2 regions of the Streptomyces sp. NBC_00252 genome follow, and region 1 is predicted to be linked to the other one. Evidence: riboswitches for the same ligand, from Rfam matches in the RefSeq annotation. Region 1 holds a riboswitch; the other holds the start of a gene.
What was found. Region 1 has a riboswitch for glycine ahead of gcvP (aminomethyl-transferring glycine dehydrogenase). Riboswitches for the same ligand answer to the same signal wherever they lie in the genome.
Positions count from the first base shown of each region.

Region 2: another riboswitch for glycine. It lies ahead of gcvT (glycine cleavage system aminomethyltransferase GcvT); the one in region 1 lies ahead of gcvP (aminomethyl-transferring glycine dehydrogenase).

Region 1 covers NZ_CP108087.1:8,361,368-8,368,558, reverse strand. The annotation lists gene modB (molybdate ABC transporter permease subunit) at 1-358, shown strand, start outside; gene OHT77_RS37165 (ABC transporter ATP-binding protein) at 355-1,434, shown strand; gene gcvP (aminomethyl-transferring glycine dehydrogenase) at 1,832-4,717, opposite strand; glycine riboswitch at 4,899-4,994, opposite strand; gene OHT77_RS37155 (PRC-barrel domain-containing protein) at 5,109-5,480, shown strand; gene OHT77_RS37150 (DNA polymerase IV) at 5,402-7,081, opposite strand; gene OHT77_RS37145 (MerR family transcriptional regulator) at 7,139-7,191, opposite strand, start outside.
Region 2 covers NZ_CP108087.1:3,276,605-3,283,795, reverse strand. The annotation lists gene OHT77_RS13950 (L-serine ammonia-lyase) at 1-1,179, opposite strand, end outside; gene glyA (serine hydroxymethyltransferase) at 1,294-2,553, opposite strand; gene gcvH (glycine cleavage system protein GcvH) at 2,568-2,945, opposite strand; gene gcvT (glycine cleavage system aminomethyltransferase GcvT) at 3,057-4,184, opposite strand; glycine riboswitch at 4,219-4,326, opposite strand; glycine riboswitch at 4,327-4,425, opposite strand; gene OHT77_RS13930 (AAA family ATPase) at 4,575-5,255, shown strand; gene OHT77_RS13925 (enhanced serine sensitivity protein SseB) at 5,319-6,104, shown strand; gene OHT77_RS13920 (enhanced serine sensitivity protein SseB C-terminal domain-containing protein) at 6,255-7,043, shown strand.

The sequences.
Region 1 (7,191 bases):
GCCGTTCCTCGTCATCAGCGTCGAGGGCACCCTGCGCGCCGCCGACCCGCGCTACGAGGAGGCCGCCCAGACCCTCGGCGCCTCCCGCTTCACCGCGTTCCGCCGGGTCACGCTCCCGCTGATCGCCCCGGGCATCGCCGCGGGCGCGGTCCTCGCCTGGGCCCGCGCCCTGGGCGAGTTCGGCGCGACGATCACCTTCGCCGGCAACTTCCCCGGCCGCACCCAAACGATGCCCCTGGCGGTCTACTTGGCCCTCCAGAACGACCCAGAAGCAGCCATCGCCCTGAGCCTGGTCCTGCTGGCCGTGTCGATCGCGGTCCTGGCAGGCCTACGGGACCGCTGGATGACCACGTCATGACCTACACCAAGTCCTACGACCCCGAACTCCCCGGCGCCCAGGGCCTGGACGCCCACCTCGTCGTGGACCGCGGCACGTTCCGCCTGGACGTGGAGCTGACGGCCGCCCCCGGAGACGTCGTGGCCCTGCTCGGCCCGAACGGCGCGGGCAAGACCACGGCGCTCCGCGCACTCGCCGGCCTGGCCCGCCTGACGGACGGTCATCTACGGCTGGACGGCGAGGAGTTGGACCGCACACCACCGGAGTCCCGCCCGGTGGGAGTCGTCTTCCAGGACTACCTGCTCTTCCCCCACCTCACCGCCCTCGACAACGTCGGCTTCGGCCCCCGCTGCCAGGGCGCGACCAAGGCGGAGTCCCGCGCGGTGGCAGCGGAGTGGCTGGACAGGATGGGCCTCGCCGAGCACGCGTCCGCCAAGCCCCGCCGGCTCTCCGGCGGCCAGGCCCAACGCGTGGCCGTGGCAAGGGCGTTGGCAACCCGCCCCCGCCTGCTTCTCCTGGACGAGCCCCTCGCCGCCCTGGACGCCCGCACCCGTCTGGACGTAAGAGCCCAACTCCGCCGCCACCTGGCTGAGTTCGAGGCGGTCGCCGTCCTGGTCACCCACGACCCCCTGGACGCCATGGTGCTGGCCGACCGCCTGGTCGTGATCGAACACGGCACGATCGTCCAGGAAGGGACTCCGGCCGACATCGCCCGCCACCCGCGCACGGACTACATCGCCCAACTGGTGGGCCTCAACCTCTACAAGGGCCACGCAGACGGCCACCAGGTCGTCCTGGACTCGGGCCCCACGATCACCACGACCGAGGAACTCCAGGGCGAGGCCTTCGTAGCCTTCCCACCCAGCGGAGTCACCCTCTTCCGCACCCGCCCCACCGACACCAGCGCCCGCAACCTCTGGCACTGCGAGGTAGCGGGCCTGGAATCCCACGGCGACCAGATCCGCGCCGACCTGACCGGCGAACTCCCCCTGACCGCCGACCTGACAACAGCCGCAGCGGCAGAACTGGACCTACACCAGGGCGCGTCGCTCTGGGCAACAGTAAAGGCCACCCAGACCCACGCGTACCCGGCGTGAGCTAGGGCCTTGCGGCTCGGCAGCGCCGCCCCATAGCGGCACGGGGCTGCATCAATTCGCGGCTCCGCCGCAGGGCGCGACCGACCCGCCACTGCAGCGCCCCAAAAAAGCGGCACGGGGCTGCATCAATTCGCGGCTCCGCCGCAGCGCGCGACCGACCCGCCACTGCAGCACCCCAAAAAAGCGGCGCGGGGCCGTATCGATTCGCGGCTCCGCCGCAGCGCGCGACCGACCCGACACTGCAGCACCCCAAAAAAGCGGCGCGGGGCTGCATCAATTCGCGGCTCCGCCGCAGGGCGCGACCAGCCCATCGCTGCAGCGCCCCATAGGGGCGCGGGGAACTGCGCGACCAGCCACAGCGCACCCGCGCCCGACATCCGACCTACAACCGGACCGCTCAGTCCTCGTACGCATCCAACGGCGGGCAAGAACACACCAGGTTCCGGTCCCCGAACGCCTGGTCGATCCGACGAACCGGCGGCCAGTACTTGTCGGCAACGGAAACCCCCGCCGGGAACACCGCCTCCTCACGCGTATACGCGTGCTCCCACTCCCCACCCAGCGCAGCCGCCGTGTGCGGAGCGTTCCGCAGCGGGTTGTCCTCCCCAGGCCACTCCCCCGACCCGACCTTCTCGATCTCCCCACGAATGGCGATCATCGCCTCGCAGAACCGATCCAGCTCGATCAGATCCTCGGACTCGGTCGGCTCGATCATCAACGTCCCGGCCACCGGGAACGACATCGTCGGCGCATGGAACCCGTAGTCGATGAGCCGCTTCGCGATGTCGTCGACGCTGACACCCGTCGCCTTGCTGATCGGCCGCAGATCGATGATGCACTCGTGCGCGACAAGCCCACCGGGCCCGGTGTAGAGCACCGGGTAGTGCGGCTCAAGCCGCTTGGCGATGTAGTTGGCGCTGAGCACAGCCACCTGAGTGGCCCGCTTCAGCCCCTCCCCACCCATGAGCCGGACGTAGGCCCAGGAGATCGGCAGAATCCCGGCAGAACCCCAAGGCGCCGCCGAGATGGGCCCCACTCCCGTCTCGGGCCCAGCCGCAGGCTGCAACGGGTGGTTCGGCAGATACGGCGCCAGATGCGCCCGCACACCCACAGGACCGACACCCGGACCGCCACCACCGTGCGGAATGCAGAACGTCTTGTGCAGATTCAGATGCGAGACGTCCCCGCCGAAGTGCCCCGGCTTGGCAAGCCCCACAAGGGCGTTGAGGTTGGCGCCGTCGACGTAGACCTGCCCGCCGGCCTCATGGACCTGCGCGCAGATGTCGGCGACGTGCTCCTCGAACACCCCGTGCGTGGACGGGTACGTGATCATCAGCACGGAAAGCTCGTCACGGTACTGCTCGATCTTCGACCGCAGATCCTCGACGTCGATCTCGCCGTCCCCGGCGGTCTTCACAACGACGACCTTCATCCCGGCCATCACGGCACTCGCGGCATTGGTGCCGTGCGCGGACGACGGAATAAGGCAGACAGTCCGCTGCTCGTCACCGTTGGCCCGGTGATACCCGCGAACGGCAAGCAGCCCGGCCAACTCGCCCTGCGAACCGGCATTCGGCTGCAAGGACACCTTGTCGTACCCGGTGACCTCGGCGAGCCGCTCCTCCAACTCCCGGATGAGCGTGAGGTATCCCTGCGCCTGCTCGGCCGGCGCGAAGGGGTGCAGCTGCCCGAACTCGGGCCAGGTGACCGGCTCCATCTCGGTGGTCGCGTTGAGCTTCATCGTGCAGGAGCCCAGCGGGATCATGCCCCGGTCGAGCGCGTAGTCCCGGTCGGCGAGCCGCCGCAGATACCGCAGCATCGCGGTCTCGGAACGGTGGTCCCGGAACACGGGGTGCGTGAGGTAGGCGTCGGTCCGCAACAGCCCCTCGGGCAGCGTGTCCTCGGCGGCCCCGTCCAGCGACTCGACGTCCCCGTCGACCCCGAACGCGGTCCATACGGCGGCGAGTTGGTCCCGCGTGGTGGTCTCGTCACAGGCGATGGACACCTGGTCGGCGTCCACGAGCCGCAGATTGACCCCGTCCTCGCGAGCCGCGGCGACGACCTCGGCGGCCCGGCCCGGAACCCGTACGGTCAGCGTGTCGAAGTAGCCACCATGCACGACCTCGACGCCGCCCGCGGTGAGCCCGGCGGCGAGGATCGTGGCGTAGCGGTGCGTCCGCCGCGCGATGCCCTTCAGCCCCTCGGGCCCGTGGTAGACGGCGTACATCCCGGCCATGACGGCGAGCAGCACCTGGGCGGTGCAGATGTTGCTGGTGGCCTTCTCGCGGCGGATGTGCTGCTCGCGGGTCTGGAGCGCGAGGCGGTAGGCCTTGTGACCGTCGGCGTCGACGGACACGCCCACGAGCCGCCCGGGCAGGCTGCGCGCGAACTTCTCGTGCACGGCCATGTATCCGGCGTGCGGCCCGCCGAAGCCCATCGGCACCCCGAACCGCTGCGTCGTACCGACCGCGATGTCCGCCCCCAGCTCACCGGGCGACTTCAGCAGCGTCAGCGCGAGCAGATCGGCGGCGACGGTGACGAGCGCGCCCAGCGCGTGCGCCTGCTCGATCAGCGGCTTGATGTCGCGTACGGCTCCGGAGGCACCCGGGTACTGCACGAGCACGCCGTTGATCTCGCGCTCGGCGACCTCGGCCGGGATGCCCTCGCTGAGGTCGGCGACGACGACCTCGACACCGGCCGGCTCGGCCCGGGTCTCGATCACGGCGATGGTCTGCGGCAGCGCGTCCGCGTCGACCAGGAAGAGGCCCTTCTTGTTCTTGCCCATGCGCCGCGACAGGGCGACGGCCTCGGCCGCGGCGGTGCCCTCGTCGAGCAGGGAGGCACCGGAGGTCGGCAGCCCGGTCAGCTCGGCGACCATCGTCTGGAAGTTCAGAAGCGCCTCGAGCCGCCCCTGGGAGATCTCCGGCTGATATGGCGTGTACGCCGTATACCAGGCCGGGTTCTCCATCACGTTGCGCAGGATCACCGGCGGGGTGAAGGTCCCGTAGTACCCGAGGCCGATCATGGAACCGAGGACCTCGTTGCGGTCCGCGAGGGAGCGCAGCTCGGCCAGCACCTCGGCCTCGGTGCGGGCACCCGGCAGGTCGAGGGAGTCGGCGTTCTTGATCACGTCCGGGACCGCGGCGGCGGTCAGCTCGTCGAGCGAGCCGTAGCCGACCTGCGCGAGCATCTTGGCCCGCGCCTCCTGGTCGGGCCCGATGTGACGCTGCTCGAACGGAATGCCCTGTTCGAGCTCGGAGAGCGGAATGCGAGGGGCGGTCATTACGGAGGCCTCCTGGTCAGACACGACCTTCGAGGGACACCACGGCGGTGGGGTGCCCGGACGGCCTCCCCCTCTGTCATCTCGACCTGAGAGCTTCACCGGGCATCCCGAAGGCACCCGGCTTTCACCGTCGGTGAGAGCGGGAGCCGTCGTCGGCACCCGCCCTGCTTTCCAGAGTGACCTCGTCCGTGCGGTACGTGAGCCTGAGAGATTCCGGGGAGGAGTTGCTCCTTCGGCGCCTCCGATGAAGTCTGGAGGACTCTCCCGCACGGGGTCAGCAGCCGCTGGCCAGCCTACCAGCGAGCACTGGAGCCCGGCTTTCGAGTGGCCACCGGCCTGAATGTGCTCTTTTGTAGTGTCTACGGATGAGTTGCGACCAGGAGGAGGGCCCGTGCAGACCGATATCGATCCGCGCAACCTGATCGGCCGCAAGGCGTTCGACCGCACCGGCGCCAAGATCGGCACGATCGACGAGGTCTACCTCGACGACGCGACCGGCGTGCCGGAGTGGGCGGCCATACGCACCGGCCTGTTCTCCAGAGACGCCTTCGTCCCCCTGGAGCCGAGCAAGCTGATCGAGGGCACGCTCCACATCCCCTTCGACCGCGCCCTGATCAAGGACGCCCCCGACTTCGGCGTCGGCCGCCACCTCTCCCCGGACCAGGAACTCCAGCTCTACCACCACTACGGCCTCGACGTGGCCCCGCCTCCGTCGCTTCCGGACCACGACTTCGGCAAGCTGGCGGGCTCGGAGGACAGTTGAGGCAGCCCGGCTGACGGGTCGTCGCCGGGTCTTCGAGTCTCCGGGGCTGCCGACGCGGCGGGCGGGGCATGAGGGTCCGGCGCCGTCGACTGCGTCGGACCGTCCGGCGTGACGTCGGCAGGCCGTGCGTCCGCGGACAGCGACTCGGCCTCCGCAATGCCGAGGCCGGGCTCCACCGAGGGCGGCAGCTCCGCCGACCGTTCGCCCGTTCCCCGTGCCGTCAAGGGATACGGCGTCGGCAGGAGCCCGGCCGCCCCGCCCTCCACCTCCCGCGTCACCAAAGGCAACGGCTCCGCCGGCTCCAGCTCCGGATCATCGGTCCGGAACGTCCGCACGCGCCCCGGCCCCGGATCCTCCGGCGTCTCAAACCGCACGGTGACCCGCCCCAGCCCGCTGCCCTGCACCCACCCGTGCCCGAACCCGGCGTGCCGCACGTCGTGTCCCGCGGGCCAGCGCCGCTCCACCGGGGCCGCCGGCTGCTCGCCGGGCGCCTCCGTGTGCTCCTCCTCGAGCAGATCGACCTGCTCCCCGGCCGCCTGCGCGAACAGGTCCTCCTGCGTGTAGTCGGCGAGCCCGGAGACACCCACCCCGAGCAGCCGCACCCCGCCCGTGGTGTCCACGGAGTCCAGCAGCCGGGCCGCGGCTTCCCGCACCACCCCCGGGTCGTCGGTGGGCCCGCGCAGCGTCTCGGACCGGGTCAGCGTCGAGAAGTCGTACCGCCGCACCTTCAGCACGATGGTCCGCCCGGACAGCCCGGCCGCCCGCAGCCGCCGTACGCACCGGTCGGCGAGCCGCTGGACCTCGAGTCCGACCCTGGTCCGGTCGTGGATGTCGACGTCGTAGGTGTCCTCGACCGACACCGACTTGGTCTCCCGCTCGGCCACCACGGGCCGCTCGTCGTGGGCCAGCGCCATCGCGTACAGCCCGTGCCCGTGCGCCTTGCCGACCAGCCGTACGAGCTCGTCCTCGCCCGCCTCGGCGATCTCGTCGACCGTGGTGATCCCGGCCCGCCGCAGATGGTCACCCGTCGCGGGCCCGACCCCCGGCAGTGTGCGCACCGACAGCGGTCCCAGCAGCGCCCGCTCGGTCCCCGGCTCGATCATCACCAGACCGTCGGGCTTGGCCCGCTCGGAGGCGATCTTCGCGATCATCTTGGAGGCGGCGAGTCCCACCGACCCGGTGAGCCCCGTGACCGCCCGTATGTCCGCCCGCAGGCGCTCGCCCGTCAGCTGGGCCGACTCGGCGTCCCAGGCCGCTCCCCCGGCCTCCAGGTCCACGAACGCCTCGTCCAGGCTCAGCGGCTCCACCAGCGGCGACAGCGCCCGCAGCAGCGCCATCACCTGTTCGCTGATCGACCGGTAGAACCCGAAGCGCGGCACCAGATACGCGGCGTTCGGCGCGAGCCGCCGCGCCTGGGCCATGGGCATCGCCGAATTCACCCCGAAGACCCGCGCCTCGTACGACGCGGTGGCCACCACCCCGCGCGGCCCGAGCCCGCCCACCACGACGGCCTTCCCACGCAGGCTCGGCTTGGACGCCTGCTCCGCCGAGGCGAAGAAGGCATCCATGTCGAGATGCAGGATCGTGGGCGCGGTTCTCACATCTCCGATGCTGCCCTACGCCACTGACAATGCCCCGCCACGGCTCCCGCCGGGCCCTCAGACGGCCCGGTTGCGCCGCCTGGCCAGCTCGTCCGCGGGGTTGGACCCGA
Region 2 (7,191 bases), 5.1 Mb from region 1:
GCAGGGGATCTGGACGAGGCCGCCGACGGGGTCGCAGGTGAGGCCGAGGTTGTGTTCCATGCCGATCTCGGCGGCGTTCTCGACCTGTTCCGGGGAGCCGCCGAGGACCTCGGCCAGGGCACCCGCGGCCATCGAGCAGGCGGAGCCGACCTCGCCCTGGCAGCCGACCTCCGCGCCGGAGATGGAGGCGTTCTCCTTGAAGAGCATGCCGATGGCGCCGGCGGAGAGCATGAAGCGGACCACGCCCTCCTCGTCGGCGCCGGGCACGAAGTTGATGTAGTAGTGCAGGACGGCCGGGATGATGCCGGCGGCGCCGTTCGTGGGGGCGGTGACCACGCGGCCGCCCGCCGCGTTCTCCTCGTTCACGGCCATCGCGTAGAGGGTGATCCACTCCATTGCGTGGGCCAACGGGTCGCCCTCCGCGCGGAGTTGGCGTGCCGACATGGCGGCCCTGCGGCGGACCCGGAGGCCGCCGGGCAGGATGCCCTCCCGCGACATGCCCCGCGAGACGCATGCCCGCATGACGCCCCAGATCTCCAGCAGCCCGGCCCGGATCTCCTCCTCCGTGCGCCAGGCGCGCTCGTTCTCCAGCATCAGCGCGGAGATCGACAGGCCGGTCTCCTGGGTGAGGCGGAGCAGCTCGTCGCCCGTGCGGAACGGGTACTTGAGGACCGTGTCGTCCAGCTTGATGCGGTCGGCGCCGACCGCTTCCTCGTCGACGACGAACCCGCCGCCGACCGAGTAGTACGTCTTGGAGAGCAGCTCGGCGCCCGCCGCGTCGTAGGCCCACAGCGTCATGCCGTTCGCGTGGTAGGGCAGGGCTTTCCGGCGGTGCAGCTTCAGGTCGGCGTCGTAGGAGAAGGGGATCTCGTGCTCGCCGAGGAGGCGGAGGCGGCCCGACTCCTTGATGCGCTCGACCCGGTCGTCCGCCTTCTCGACGTCCACCGAGCGCGGTGACTCGCCCTCCAGGCCGAGCAGCACCGCCTTCGGGGTGCCGTGGCCGTGGCCGGTCGCGCCGAGGGAGCCGTACAGCTCGGTGCGGACGGAGGCGACGGAGTCCAGCAGCTCCTCGTTGCGCAGCCGGCGCGCGAACATGCGGGCGGCCCGCATCGGGCCGACCGTGTGGGAGCTGGACGGGCCGATGCCGATCGAGAACAGGTCGAAGACCGAGATGGCCACGGTGACTCCTCAGAACGCAGACAAGCAGGGTGGTGCGAGGGGGTGGGACACCGGCGCGCACCTCCCAGTGTGCGCCGGTGTCCCCGACGGGCGGTTACGGCCCGGTGGGCCGGATTACAGCCCGGGGTACAGCGGGTACTTCTCCGCCAGCGCGGTGACGCGGGCCTTCAGGCCCGCGACGTCGAACGACGGCTTCAGCGTCTCCGCGATGACATCGGCGACCTCGGCGAAGTCCTCGGTCGTGAAGCCGCGGGTCGCCAGCGCCGGGGTGCCGATGCGCAGGCCGGAGGTGACCATCGGGGGCCGCGGGTCGTTCGGGACGGCGTTCCGGTTGACCGTGATGCCGACCTCGTGGAGCCGGTCCTCGGCCTGCTGGCCGTCCAGCTCGGAGTTCCGCAGGTCGACCAGGACCAGGTGCACGTCCGTACCACCGGACAGCACATCGACCCCTACGGCCTTCACGTCGTCCCGCACCAGGCGCTCGGCCAGCAGCCGCGCCCCCTCCACGGTACGCCGCTGCCGCTCCTTGAACTCCTCGCCGGCCGCGACCTTGAAGGAGACCGCCTTCGCCGCGATCACGTGCTCCAGCGGACCGCCCTGGAAGCCGGGGAAGACCGAGGAGTTGAGCTTCTTCGCGAAGGACTGCTTGGCGAGGATGATCCCGCCGCGCGGGCCGCCCAGCGTCTTGTGGGTGGTGGACGTGACGACGTCCGCGTACGGCACGGGGTTCGGGTGCAGCCCCGCCGCGACCAGGCCCGCGAAGTGCGCCATGTCGACCCACAGGAAGGCCTCGACCTCGTCCGCGATCCGGCGGAACTCGGCGAAGTCCAGCTGGCGCGGGTACGCCGACCAGCCCGCGATGATGACCTTCGGCCGGTGCTCCTTGGCGAGCTTCTCCAGCTCGGCCATGTCGACCAGACCGGTCGTCGGGTCCACGTGGTAGGCGACCACGTCGAACTGCTTGCCGGAGAAGTTCAGCCGCATCCCGTGGGTCAGGTGACCGCCGTGCGCGAGGTCCAGGCCGAGGATGGTGTCGCCGGGCTGGGCCAGCGCGAACAGGGCGGCCTGGTTGGCGGAGGCGCCCGAGTGCGGCTGCACGTTGGCGTACTCGGCGCCGAACAGCTCCTTGACCCGGTCGATCGCGATCTGCTCGGCCACGTCGACGTGCTCGCAGCCGCCGTAGTAACGACGGCCCGGGTACCCCTCCGCGTACTTGTTGGTGAGGACCGAGCCCTGCGCCTCCATGACCGCGACCGGAGCGAAGTTCTCCGAGGCGATCATCTCCAGCGTGGACTGCTGCCGGCGCAGCTCCGCGTCGACGGCGGCGGCGATGTCCGGGTCGAGCTCGTGCAGGGGCGTGTTCAGGACGGACATGTTTCTACGACTCCTCAGCCGGCGGAAAACGCGGTGTACTCGTCGGCGGAGAGCAGGTCGCCCGGCTCCTCCGTGACGCGCACCTTGAACAGCCAGCCGCCCTCGAAGGGGGCCGAGTTCACCAGCGACGGGTCGTTCACGACGTCTTCGTTGATCTCGGTGACCTCGCCACCGACGGGCGAGTACAGGTCGGACACCGACTTCGTCGACTCCAGCTCACCGCAGGACTCGCCCGCGGTCACCGTGGAGCCGACGTCGGGGAGCTGGGCGTAGACGACATCGCCGAGCGCGTTGGCCGCGTACTCGGTGATGCCGACCGTCGAGACGCCGTCCTCGGCGACCGACAGCCACTCGTGCTCCTTGCTGTAGCGCAGCTGCTGGGGGTTGCTCATGGCCTGAATTCTCCTGTACGCGGGGGAGTGCTGGTGAATGGGGGACTGCGAGGGGCAACGGCGAACCGGGGCGATCCGCCCCAGGTCACACACGAGACGCTACGACGACTGTCACTTCTCGCGCTTGTAGAACGGCAGCGCCACGACCTCGTACGGCTCGTGACTGCCCCGGATGTCCACGCCGACACCGGCCGTGCCCGGCGCCGCGTGCGCCGCGTCGACGTAGGCCATCGCGATCGGCTTGCCCAGGGTGGGGGAAGGGGCGCCGGAGGTGACCTCGCCGATGACCTGGCCGTCGGCGACGACCGGGTAGCCGGCGCGCGGGACCCGGCGGCCCTCGGCGACGAGTCCGACGAGGACGCGCGGGGGCTGCGAGGCGGCGCGCTCGGCGGCGGCCTCCAGGGCGCCGCGCCCGACGAAGTCGCCGTCCTTCTCGAACTTCACGACCCGGCCGAGCCCGGCGTCGAACGGCGTGAGGGAGGTCGACAGCTCGTGGCCGTACAGCGGCATCCCGGCCTCCAGGCGCAGGGTGTCGCGGCAGGACAGGCCGCACGGGATCAGCCCGGCCCGGGCTCCGGCCTCCGTCAGCGCGAGCCACAGCTTCTCGGCGTCGGCGGGGGAGACGAACAGCTCGAAGCCGTCCTCGCCGGTGTAGCCGGTGCGGGCGATCAGCGCGGGGACGCCCGCGACCGTGCCGGGCAGACCGGCGTAGTACTTCAGGCCGTCGAGGTCTGCGTCGGTGAGCGACTTGAGGATGCCGGGGGACTCGGGGCCCTGCACGGCGAGCAGTGCGTAGGCGTCACGGTCGTCGCGTACGACCGCGTCGAAGCCGTCGCTCCGCTCGGTGAGCGCGTCCAGCACGACCTGCGCGTTGGAGGCGTTGGCGACCACCATGTACTCGGTTTCGGCGAGCCGGTAGACGATCAGGTCGTCCAGGATGCCGCCGTCGGCCCGGCAGATCATGGTGTAGCGGGCGCGGCCGAGGCCCACCGAGGCGATGTTGCCGACGAGGGCGTGGTTGAGGAGCTGGGCGGCCTCGGGTCCGGTGACGGTGATCTCGCCCATGTGGGAGAGGTCGAAGAGGCCGGCCTTCGTGCGGACGGCGAGGTGCTCGTCGCGCTCCGAGCCGTAGCGCAGCGGCATGTCCCAGCCGGCGAAGTCGGTCATCGTCGCACCGAGCGAGCGGTGCAGCGCGTCGAGCGCGGTGCGGCGCTTCTCAGGGGTGGCGGTACTGCTCATCGGTCGGTCTCCCAAGGCATGACGGCGAGGTCGTTCCTCCCCATCTGTCATCGGGACCTGAGAGGTTCGCCATGACCCCTCGGGTCACGGGTTGCACCTTGGGTGGGACCACCGTGACCGGCGGTCCGCTTTTCAGATGTGCCTCGCCCGCGCGGTAACGGGGCCTGAGAGATTCAAGGGAGGGACTTGCTCCTTCGGCGCCCCAGCAACAGATGCCTGGGGACTCTCCCGCGCGGATTCAAGCGGCCGGTATGCAGTTAGGCGGGCACATCATCGCACAGGCTTTGTAACAGGCCTGTGGCCGGACGCGCACCGAACCGCGAGACACCGTGCATTACCTTCTCTTTACGTTTGGTGGGGAGAACCTTTCCTGACCCCGCAGGGAGGACGATCACGGTGACAAGGACCACGGTGTACGCCACGACCTCGGCCGTAGCACTGCCCAAGCAGCCCTCCGCCCCGGCCGGGGAGGCATGCCGGGCCCGCCCGGCACCGGTCGTCCGCGACCTCCGCGAGCGCGCCGGGCACAGCCCGCACGGACTCCGCTTCGGCCCCCGCGACCTGGTCGTGGTCACTGGCCTGCCCGGCAGCGGCAAGTCCACGCTGATGCGGCGCGCGGTGACGGCCGACGGGGTCCGCGTCGACAGCCAGGACACCCGCGACCGCTGGGACACCCGCACGGCCGGCTTCCTTCCGTACGCGGTGTACCGCCCGTTGGTCCGCCTCGCCCACTACGCCGGACTGCACCGCGCGCTGCGCTCCGCGTCCGGAGCCGTCGTGCACGACTGCGGCACGCAGACCTGGGTGCGCGGCTGGCTCGCCCGCGCCGCCGGACGCCGGGGCGGCACCCTGCACCTGGTCTTCCTCGACGTCACCCCGGACATGGCGCTCGACGGGCAGCGCGAGCGGGGGCGCGGAGTCTCGCGGTACGCGTTCCTGCGTCACCGGCGGGCCGCCGCGCGCCTGTTGCGCGCGGTGGAGCGCGGCGAACTCCCGCACGGCGTGGGCTCGGCGGTCCTCCTGGACCGGGACGCGGCGGACGTGCTGCGCCGGATCGACTTCGCGGACTGAGCCGCTAGCCTTTTCGCCACAGCAGGGTTACAGCAGGCGGTTTCACCAGCAGGCGGTAGGTAGATGGACTTCCCGGCGGACTTCCCCGGACAGGCGTACCCCCACCCGCATCCGCACGGCGGATGGCCGGGCAACGAGCTGGAGGAGGTGCTCTCGGTCTCCCTCGGTCTGCCCTCGGCAGGCGGCCGGATCGTCGAGGTGCTCGGCCGCAGCTTCGTCTGGGTCCCGCTCCCCAGCGGCGGCGGCCCGCAGAGCGGTCCCCTGGACCTGCCCACACTCGACATCGAGGGGCAGGCCTACGTCCCGGTCTTCAGCTCCGAGGAGCAGTTCCGTCAGGTCGTCGGCTCGCATCTGTCGTTCACCATCGCGCCGGCCGTGGAGTTCGCCCGCGGGCTGCCCCCGCAGGTCGGCATCGCGGTGAACCCCGGCGGCACGGTCGGCGTCCCGCTCCCGCCGCTCGCGGTGGCCGAGCTGTGCCGCTTCGGCCGCACCGCCCTCGACGGCCCGACCAGCGGCGGCCGGGTCCGCCTCTTCGAACCCGACTGGCAGGACGACCCGGTCGATTTCCTCGCCGCCGCCTCCGCCGAGTTCGCCGCCATCGGCGTCGTCGCCACGGCCCGCCGCTGCCTCGCCGCCATCGAAACAGCCACCCCGGTGATGTTCGTCGGCGTGGAACTCACCAACTGGGACGGCGACTTGAGAGCGGCCCCGATGGAAGCCCTGGCAAAAGCACTGGGCCAGGTAACGGTTCAGTGGCAGGTGAACCTCGTCCTCCTGGACGTGACGCAGGACCCGGTGGCGGAGTGGATGAGGCAGACAGTGCGTCCTTTCTATACACAGGGTCACTAGCAATCTCCGCAAGGGCAGCCAACCAGGGGCGCGGGGAACTGCGCGACAAGCCACGACGCACCCGCACCCGCCAACGCACACAAGGCCCCCACCCCTAGGGCGCTTAAGCTGTTTCCCAACGCAGGCCAACTACCAGAAGGGGCGGTACACGTGAGCGCCAGCGGCACCGCGACCGGCCAGGTCGAGCACATGCTGCGCCAAGTGACCCCCGGGCGCTACGACGCCTACGAGGCGCTCCTGCGCGCCCTCGCGACCCCCCACTCCGGTCAGATCTGGATGCTGCTGTGGCACGGCCAGTCCGGCTCCCCGGACGCCCAGTACGGAAACATGCAGGTGGAGGGCCACGGGTACGCCCCGTGCGTCACCTCGGCCCAGGAACTCTCCGCGAGCGGCTGGAACCGCTCGTACGAGGTGGTCGACGGCCTGGACGTGGCCCGCACCCTGTACCCCGACCACTTCGGCCTCTGGCTCAACCCGCACGCCCCCGGCGGCGGCGTCGGCATCCCCTGGCTCGACCTCCGCAGAATCGCCACCGGCCTGGAACGCCAGCCGGCAGGGCCGCTGCGCCTGTCGGAGCCGGGCATCGAGATCCCGCAGTTCTACGCCCTGCTCACGCAGAACGCCCACCGCACCCCGGCGGTCAGGGCGCTGCGCCGCGCCTGGGTGCAGCCCGCGCTCGGAGCGCCGTATCTCGCGATCGGTCTGGACGTCTACGACACCAGCCCGCCCGCGGTGGACTCGGTCCGCGGCATGATGCAGCAGTCGATCGGCGCGGTCCCCGAGGGGCTGCCGGTGTCGACGGTCGCGATGTCCGACGAGTACGACCCGGTGGCCCTGTGGCTGCGGGCCAACTCCCGCCCGTTCTACGACCGTGAGGCCCATGCGGCGCCCGCTCAGGCGGGCGGGTACGGATACCCACCCGTCCGTGGTGGATACTGAACCCGCGAGTCCTCTTCTCAGCTTCTCCGCAGGATTTACGTCTACGGCACATTTCTTCGCGCGTAGACGGCGGTGTGTTGCCCCAAAAGACGCCAGATCTCCGTTCTGTCCCAAGTGCCCGGCGTCCGGGGGGCGTTACCCACTGTTC